One region of the Streptomyces crystallinus genome, then DNA from elsewhere that is predicted to be linked to it. Evidence: riboswitches for the same ligand, from Rfam matches in the RefSeq annotation. Region 1 holds a riboswitch; the other holds the start of a gene.
What was found. Region 1 has a riboswitch for cyclic di-AMP ahead of ABD236_RS13685 (transglycosylase SLT domain-containing protein). Riboswitches for the same ligand answer to the same signal wherever they lie in the genome.
Positions count from the first base shown of each region.

Region 2: it holds a riboswitch for cyclic di-AMP, as region 1 does, so the genes downstream of both, ABD236_RS10240 (transglycosylase family protein) here and ABD236_RS13685 (transglycosylase SLT domain-containing protein) in region 1, are expected to answer to the same signal.

Region 1 is NZ_BAAACA010000014.1:686,446-690,902, reverse strand. It holds gene ABD236_RS13695 (dioxygenase family protein) at 1-573, shown strand, start outside; gene ABD236_RS13690 (oxidoreductase) at 1,036-1,938, shown strand; cyclic di-AMP (ydaO/yuaA leader) riboswitch at 2,283-2,469, shown strand; gene ABD236_RS13685 (transglycosylase SLT domain-containing protein) at 2,472-3,257, shown strand; gene ABD236_RS13680 (TetR/AcrR family transcriptional regulator) at 3,358-3,942, shown strand; gene ABD236_RS13675 (LmeA family phospholipid-binding protein) at 3,939-4,457, shown strand, end outside.
Region 2 is NZ_BAAACA010000012.1:69,256-73,712, reverse strand. It holds gene eno (phosphopyruvate hydratase) at 1-665, opposite strand, end outside; gene ABD236_RS10240 (transglycosylase family protein) at 1,126-1,800, opposite strand; cyclic di-AMP (ydaO/yuaA leader) riboswitch at 1,803-1,989, opposite strand; gene ABD236_RS10235 (transglycosylase family protein) at 2,250-3,236, opposite strand; gene ABD236_RS10230 (cytochrome P450 family protein) at 3,369-4,457, opposite strand, start outside.

The DNA of each region.
Region 1 (4,457 bases):
GGCACCCCCGGCACCCGTCTCACCGTCACCGGGTACGTCTTCGGCCGGGCCTGTCTGCCGCTGGCGGGCGTGCTGCTCGACTTCTGGCAGGCGGACACCAACGGCGCGTACGACAACACCGGCTTCCGGATGCGGGGCCACCAGTACACCGACGCGCGCGGGGCGTTCACGCTCACCACCGTCGTGCCGGGGCTCTACCCGGGCCGCACGCGCCACATCCATGTGAAGGCGCAGGCCCCCGGCCGCCCGGTGCTCACCACCCAGCTCTACTTCCCCGGCGAGCCCCGCAACAACACCGACTCGCTCTTCGACGCCCGGCTGCTGATGACCGTACGGGACGCGGGCGGCGCGAAGCAGGCGGCGTTCGACTTCGTGCTCGACGTGGCCCAGTCGCCGTCACCGACCCCCACGCCCACCGACCCCCCGCCCGGCACCACCTGGGCCGTCGGCACCTCCTACCGCTCGGGCGACCGCGTCACGTACGGCGGCCGCACCTACGCCTGTCTCCAGGCCCACACGGCCCAGCCGGGCTGGGAGCCGCCGAACGTGCCCGCGCTGTGGGGGCCCGCGTGACCCTGCGCCCCGGCGCGCGCAACCCCACGGTGTACCGGGGCGGTTGAGGACAGGCCCTGGGGCGCCGCGTGCGCGCGGGCCGTGAGAAGAAAAAGAGACCCCGGCCGCCCGACCCCGCCGGGCGGGCCGGAGGGGGGAGGGCGCCGGGTCGCTCCACCGCGCAGGCGGCCGGGCCGGCGCGCAGAACCCGGCGCTTTCCCCCGACAGTTCGTGTTCCCCGATAGTCTTCAATTCGGCGTCGGATTACCACGCTTTTCAGGATTGCCGTCGCCTTGCCGTTCCGTATGAGCGTCCGGCGGATCCTTCGCCGTAGCGCCCGGATTCGCGACGACGCGGCGGGCGGCTGCGAAATACCGTCGCCTTTTCGGCTGTTCCTCTCGCGGCACTTCCCGCCGTACTTCTCGCAACCACCGCACAGTTCGGGCATTTCCGCCCGGCGGGCGTGGATGGCACACTGCGATCATGACTACGGAAACGATCAGCGCGGCGGCCGCGGGCGCCTGGAAACTCGGTGACCTGTCGGTCAACCGCCTGGGATTTGGCGCTATGCGCCTCACCGGCAGCGCCGCCTTCGACCTCGGCACGCCCAGCGACCGCGAGCGGTCCCTCGCCGTGCTGCGCCGCGCGGTCGAACTCGGCGTCAACCACATCGACACCGCGGCTTTCTACTTCTCCCGGCTCCGGTCCGCCAACGAGCTGATCAGCCGGGCACTGGCCCCCTATCCGGACGATCTGGTCATCGTCACCAAGGTCGGGCCGGGGCGCGACGCGTCCGGCGCGTGGCTGCCCTGGGCCAGGCCGGAGCAACTGCGCGGCCAGGTCGAGGAGAACCTGCGCCAGCTGGGCCGTGACCACCTCGACGTGGTCAACCTGCGCCTCAACGGGCCGGGTTCGCTCGCCGAACACTTCGGCGCGCTGGCCGAGCTGCGCCAGGCGGGCCTCATCCGCCACCTGGGCCTCTCCAACATCGACCCCGAGCATCTGGCGGAGGCCCAGGCCATCGCGCCGGTGGTCTGTGTGCAGAACCGGTACGGCCTGGACAGCCGGCGGACGGGCTCCGACGAGGTGCTGCGGCTCTGCGGTGAGCAGGGCATCGCGTTCGTCCCGTTCTTCGCCATCGCGGGGGAGGGGCGCGAGAGCGGTGCGGCACAGACCGGGGCCACGGACGGCGACGCCGTCCTCGCGGTCGCCCGCGCGCATGGTGTGACGTCCGCGCAGGTCCGCCTCGCGTGGACGCTCGCGCAGGGCGAGCACGTGCTGGCCATCCCGGGCACCGGCAACCCGGACCACCTGGTGGAGAACGTGGCCGCGGGCGCGCTGCGGCTCACGGACGAGGAGATGGCGCTGCTCCAGACGCCCTGCTAGATGTCCGAAATGGACCCTGGGTGACGGTTTTAAGTCCTATGTCGCCAATCGTTTCATTGGGAACGAAAAAGAGGCTTAGCTTTCGATTGGCTTTCATTTGGGTGCTGCCAGTGAAATATCTGTCGTCCCGGTGAAAGTCGGCGGAAGACGTGAAATGGGTCACGCGGGCCCCCGGCGGGCAGGGCCGCGGCGGGGCACGCATTCCGTTCTGTGGAGGGCGAGTTGGGGGTACGGGGAGAGAAGCACCCGTATCCCCGGAACCCGGTGGATCTTTCTTGACGATCTCCGCGTGAATTCCCGCTCTTGTTCACGCCGGTCCCCTTCGTTTACGGTCACGCTCAAATCCGGATGGACCGCCGAATCCTGCCGCTGTCCGGAAACCTCCCACACACGAAAAGGCAGGAGCGGGGGAACCAGGTAGGCCGCCGAATCCGGATGACGGAACGGCTCGGGGTGAAGCCGCGTGCAGCGCGGCCGGGCACTCTCGCCCGAACCCGACAGCTCACCTCGCAGGCGAACGAGAGGAATTCTCCATGCCTGCAAAGGGTAAGCACCGCCGCCCCAAGTCCAGCACCCTCACCCGGGGCATCGCCGCCGCGGGCACGGGCGGCGCCGCGCTCATCATTCCGGTGATCGGCGCGACCAGCGCCGGTGCCGCGCCCTCGGCGGCCCCGCACTCCGGTGCCGTGGCCAAGGCCCCGGCCGCCGTGGCCAAGGCGGCGCCGACGACCTACTCCGTGGTCGCCGGCGACTCCCTCTCCAAGATCGCCAAGGACCTGCGGGTGAGCGGCGGCTGGAAGCAGCTCTACCAGGACAACCGCCAGGCCATCGGCGGCAACCCGGCCATCATCCACCCCGGCCTGGAGCTGGCCGTGGGCAAGAAGGCCCCGGCGGCCTCCGCCGACCGTACGGCCACGACCCAGCGGGCCGACCGCTCGGCGCGGACCTCCACCCTGCCCCAGCAGGCGACCGCCGCCGTGGCGAAGACGGCGACGTACTCCGACAACCTGGACGGCTGGATCCGGCAGTCGCTGGACATCATGGCCCAGCACGGCATCCCGGGCTCCTACGACGGCATCTACCGCAATGTGATGCGCGAGTCGTCGGGCAACCCGCTGGCCATCAACAACTGGGACTCCAACGCCGTGGCCGGCACCCCGTCCAAGGGCCTCCTCCAGGTCATCGACCCCACCTTCGCGGCCTTCCACGTGCCCGGCACGTCGACGGACAGCTACGACCCGGTCGCCAACATCGTCGCCGCGTGCAACTACGCGGCCAAGACCTACGGCTCGATCGACAACGTGAACGGCGCCTACTGACCGAGTCCTCCTGCCGCCCGGGTGGGATGCAGACCATCTGGTCCAACAAGGACCAGATGGTCTGTTACTTTGGCGTGACCAGGCCCAGGGGAGGACCGTCATGCCACGCCCGACGCGCGCCGAGCTCGACGAGGAGATCGTCGAGGCCGCCGCCGAGCTCTTCACCACGCGGGGATACCGCGGCACCTCCGTGCAGGAGATCGCGGACCGGGTCGGCTACTCCAAGACGGGCCTGCTGCACCGCTTCCCCTCCAAGGAGCGGCTGCTCGCGGCGACACTGACCGGCCCGCTGACCGAGTTCGCCGCGCTTCGGGCCACCTGGGACGCCCTGCCGGAGGGTCCCGAGCGGCACCGGCGGGCCTCGGCCGACCTGGTCGACCTGGCGCTGCGCCACCGCTCCCGCCTCGCCCTCCTCTTCAACTCCGGGCTGCCGGTGCTGCCCGGCGCGCTCGCCGGTGTCGAGGGCATGGGGGATCTCGGGGACCACCGCACGGAGACCCTCGCCGCCTTCGCGGACGCGGACGACCTGGCGGGCACGATCCGGGCGCAGCTGGCCGTGACCGGGCTGCTCAGCACCGTCGCCGCGCGCCAGGACGTGCCGGACGAGCTGCTGCGCGCCCCGCTGCTCGAGGCCTTCCGCGCCGCGTGCGGGATACGCGCGCAGCATGAGGGGGCCGCGCGATGACGCCGCGTGCTGTCGCGAGCCGGGCGCTGCGCGGATGGCGCAAGTACGCCGTCGCCGTCGTCGTGCTCGCCGGGCTGGGCCTGGCGGGCGACCGGGCCGCGGCCGCCTGGACCGAACACCGTACGGCCGACGCCTTCCAGAAGGCCCAGGGCCTCAAGTCCGCGCCCCACGTGAAGGTGCACGGCTTCCCCGTACTGACCCAGCTGGCCGGCGGCACCCTCGACCGCGTCGACATCGAGGCGTCCGACATCCCCGCGGGCCGCGACGGCGGCAGGCTCCCCATCACCACCCTCAACGTCGAACTCGACCGACTGCGCCGCTCGGCGGACGCCTCCGAGGCCCATGCCGCCTCCGCCCGGGCCACGGCGTTCGTGTCGTACGAGGACCTGTCCCGCGCACTCGGCATCGAGATCGGCTACAGCCAGGACAGCACGAAGGCCGAGCCGCGCGTCGCGGCCACCGCCTCGCTGCCCCTCGTCGGCAAGGTCGGGGCCAGCGCACGGGTCGAGGTGGCG
Region 2 (4,457 bases), on a different contig from region 1:
TCCAGGGCGGCGCGGTTGGAGTCCAGGTTCGGGGCGAAGCCGCCCTCGTCGCCGAGGCCGGTGGACAGGCCCTTGCGCTTCAGGACGGCCTTGAGGGTGTGGTAGACCTCGGTGCCCCAGCGCAACGCCTCGGAGAAGGACTCCGCGCCGATCGGGGCGATCATGAACTCCTGGATGTCGACGTTGGAGTCGGCGTGCGACCCACCGTTGAGGATGTTCATCATCGGAACGGGCAGCAGGTGCGCGTTCGGGCCGCCCAGGTAGCGGAACAGCGGCAGGTCGCTGGCCTCGGAGGCGGCGTGGGCCACGGCGAGCGAGACGCCGAGGATGGCGTTGGCGCCCAGCGAGCCCTTGTTGTCCGTGGCGTCCAGGTCGAACATCGCCTGGTCGATCAGGCGCTGCTCGGTGGCGTCGTAGCCGACGAGCTCCGGGCCGATCTGCTCGATCACGGCGAGGACGGCCTTCTCGACGCCCTTGCCCTGGTAGCGGCTGGGGTCGCCGTCACGCAGTTCGATGGCCTCGAAGGCACCGGTGGAGGCACCCGAGGGGACGGCGGCACGGCCGGTGCTGCCGTCGTCGAGGCCGACCTCGACCTCGACCGTGGGGTTGCCTCGGGAGTCCAGGATTTCCCGGGCTACGACGACGTCGATGGACGGCACGAGCATCTCCTTCTGGGATGTGACGCGAATGGGCCGGGCCGCGTGGTCCGGCACCCCTGAGCCTAACCGGCTCCGGGGCATCGGCCAGCCGACCGACCGGGTCGTGGGACGAAACGGGGGGCAAAATGTTCCCGAACAAAACAAAGCCCCGCCCCGTGTGGGGCGGGACTTTGCTCGGGGCGCGGCCCCGGGCCCGGTTCAGCTGACAGCTGAGTGGATCTTGGGGGCCGGTTTTTGGGCCCCCACCCCACCCCTTCCCGAAAGCCCTCCGGCGGGCGGCCGGGGGCTCCGCCCCAGGGCCCGGCCTTCGTCTGCGGCTGAGTGGGTGGTTGCTCGCGCAGTTCCCCGCGCCCCTTAGGTAGTAGGCCGCGCCGGAGCACCCAGCTCAGCCACAGTCCTTTAGGGGCGCGGGGAACTGCGCGAGCAACCCACCACACACCCGCAGACAAAGACCGGGCAGCACGCGCTAGCTGAGGTGGAGGTGCTGGTCCACGAAGATCAGGTTCGCGTCCTTCACCACGTCCTTGTTCAGCTCGTACAGCTTCTCCCAGCCGCCCTTGACGCCGTGCGCCGCCGCGATGGAGCCGAGGGTGTCGCCGGACTTCACCGTGTACTCGCCGTCACCGGTCTTGACCGGCGCGGGGCGGGACTCGCCGCGCGAGGCGGGGGCGGACTCCCGCTTGGGGGCCGGGGCCGCCTTGGGCGCGGCCTTCTTCGGCGCGGCCTTCTTCGCGGCGCCGGACGTGTCCACGTCCGCGGCCGACCCACCGGCCGTCAGGTTGCCCGCACCGGCGCAGGACCAGGCACCCGGACCCTGCATGGCGAGCAGCTTCTCGGCCGTGGCGATCTGCTGGCCCTTGGTGGCCAGGTCGGCACGGGAGGCGTACTGGGTGCCACCCGCCGCGGCCCAGGAGGACTGCGAGAACTGCAGACCGCCGTAGTAGCCGTTGCCGGTGTTGATCGACCAGTTGCCACCGGACTCGCACTGGGCGACGGCGTCCCAGGTGGAGACGGAGGCGGCGGAGGCGGAGCCCGCGGCCATCAGCGGGGCGGCGACGGCGGCACCGGTGACACCCGCCAGCGTGACGACGCGGACGGCCTTGGACGGGCGGCGGTGCTTGCCCTTGCCAGAAAGCAGCATGGAGTTCTCCTCACCGACGCCTGCGAGGTGAGCTGTCGGGTTCGGGCGAGTGAGTGGCCCGGCCGCGCCAGTGGCGCGTCTTCACCCCAAGCCGGTCCCGTGGCCGCCGGGGACGTGTGTACGTCCCCCAACGGCCGGGCCCGGCGCTTACCTTGGGTCCCCCGCTCCTGCCTACGGCGCATCGAGCGTCGACTGTTCCCCCGCGACCGACGGCAGGATTCGGCGTTTCCGGTCGGAGGGGCCCGTGGTGACGAGCGCTCCGACCGTAAACACACCAACCCCTGATGTTCAAAGGGGCACATCAGGGAGAAATCGCCCCTCGGGCCTCTTTCGCGCCCCCTGTTTCCGCAGGTCGGGGGCGTAACGCGCGTACCGGGCGGACGGGACAGGGCAGTTGACGGAAAGAGATCCATGTCTCACTTGCACAGAAGCGGACATAGACCCCTGAACTACCCCTTGGTCGGGGCCGGGTTGTCCGTCTTTGCCAGGTTCAGATCAAGGTTCTGGCCAGGCAGGATCAGGTTCGGGTCGGAGCCGATCGTCTTCTCGTTGGCCTTGTAGAGCGCGGACCAGCCGCCCTCGACCTTGTGCGCGCGCGAGATGTCCCACAGGTTGTCGCCGGGGCGGACGGTGTAGTCGGCGCCCAGGACGTCGCCCGCGCCACGTGAGTCGGCGTCACCTCGCGAGGCGTGTCGCCCCGATTCATGGGTGTTGTCCGTATTGCCCGGCTCGGTGGTCGCGGGGGTGCCGCTCTCGGCCGGGTCCGGCGTGCCGCGGTGCTTGCCGCCGGAGGCGGAGCCGGCGGCCGGGTCGGTGGTCTTCGCCGTACCGCCGGCGCCGGCGTCGGTCGAGCCGGGCTTGCCGCTCGCACCCGTGGACGGCGCCGAGGGCGTCGTGGAGGGCTTGGGAGCGGTGGAGGCGGAGCCGGAGGGCGTACGGGACGCCGGAGGCTTCTTCGCGGGCGCGGACGGCGTCGCGGTGGCGTCCGGGGTCGCGGCCCCCTCCTCGGAGGGGACGTACGGCGAGGGGGTGGCGCCCGGGTCGACGGCCGGCGCACCGGCGCCCGAGGTGAGCCCGGAGACCGACGAGCAGCTGGTGAAGGCCTTGGGGCCCTTCGCCGCGAGCACCTTCTCGGCCACGGCTATCTGCTGGGCGCGGCTGGCCAGGTCGGGCCGCTCGGCATAGGAGGTGCCGCCGTAGGTCTGCCAGGTCTCCTGCGAGAGCTGGAGCCCGCCGTACAGCCCGTTGCCGAAGTCCGCGCTCCAGGCGCCGCCGCTCTCGCACTCCGCGACGCGGTCCCAGGTGGTCGCGGAGGCGGCGTTCGCGCCGCTCGCGGCGAAGAGCGGCAGGGCGAGGGCCGAGCCGGTCACCCCCGCCGCGACGACGAGTGCGGGAGCCTGGCGGGGTCGGCGGTGCCGTCCGTTCCCGGAGCGCATGCTGTGGCCTTCCGTGTGACTACGTCTGTGACTGCTGGGCCTGGCGGTGAGCCTGGTTTGCCGAGTCGAGGGGTGAACGTAGCCGTACTCGAACGCTTGTCACAAGTCGATGCACCCGCGATAACGCGAAAGTCACAGTTTTGACGTACCGTCAGTTACGGCGGGCGTGAACTCGACCGGAAGGGTGCGCAGTCCGCGCATGATGAGGCCGCCGCGCCAGCGCAAATCGGCAGGATCCGCCCCGAGCCGCAGGTCAGGGAGGCGCCGCAACAGCGTTGCCAGCGCGGCCCTCGCCTCCAGGCGGGCGAGCGGTGCTCCGAGGCAGTAGTGGATGCCGTGGCCGTAGCCGAGGTGCTGGTTGTCGCGGCGCCCGAGGTCGAGGGTGTCGGGGTCGCGGAAGCGCTCCGGATCGCGGTCGGCGGCGGCGAGCACGACGAGCACCGGGTCGCCCGCGGCGATGTCCTGACCCCCGATCGACAGCGGCCGGGTGGCGAACCGCCAGGTGGCCATCTCCACCGGCCCGTCGTAGCGCAGCAGTTCCTCCACGCCGGTGTCCAGCAGGTCCGACTCCCCGGCCGCCAGCGAGGCCTGGAGGCGCTCACGCTGTTCCGGGTTGCGCAGCAGCGCGTACACGCCGTTGCCGATGAGGTTCACGGTCGTCTCGAACCCGGCGAAGAGCAGGATGAAGGCCATCGCGGCGGCCTCGTTCTCGGTGAGGTGCTCGCCGTGGTCGCTGGCCCGGATCAGACCGGAGATGAGGTCGTCGCCGGGGTTCTCCCGCTTGCGGTGGATGAGTTCCAGGAGGTACCCGCGCATCTTCTTCACCGAGCGCGCCACACCGCCGCGCGGGCCGCCGCCGTGCCGGATCATCATCCCGGCCCAGTCGCGGAAGTCGTCCTGGTCCTCGCGCGGCACCCCGAGCAGGTCACAGATGGCGTAGATGGGCAGCGGGAACGCGAACTCGTGGATGAGGTCGGCCTCGCCGCGCTCGGCGAACCGGTCGATGAGCGCGTCCGTCAACTCCTGTACCCGGGGCGCGAATTCGGCGACCGTACGGGGAGTGAACGCCTTCGACACCAGCCGCCGCAGCCGGGTGTGGTCCGGCGGGTCGATGTTGAGCAGATGCGTCATCAGGTCGGCCTTGCGCTCGCCCGGGATGCCCGTCTTGCCCTTGGCGTGCGCCGACTCGTCGTGGTGCGCCGGGTTCTTGGAGAGCCGCTG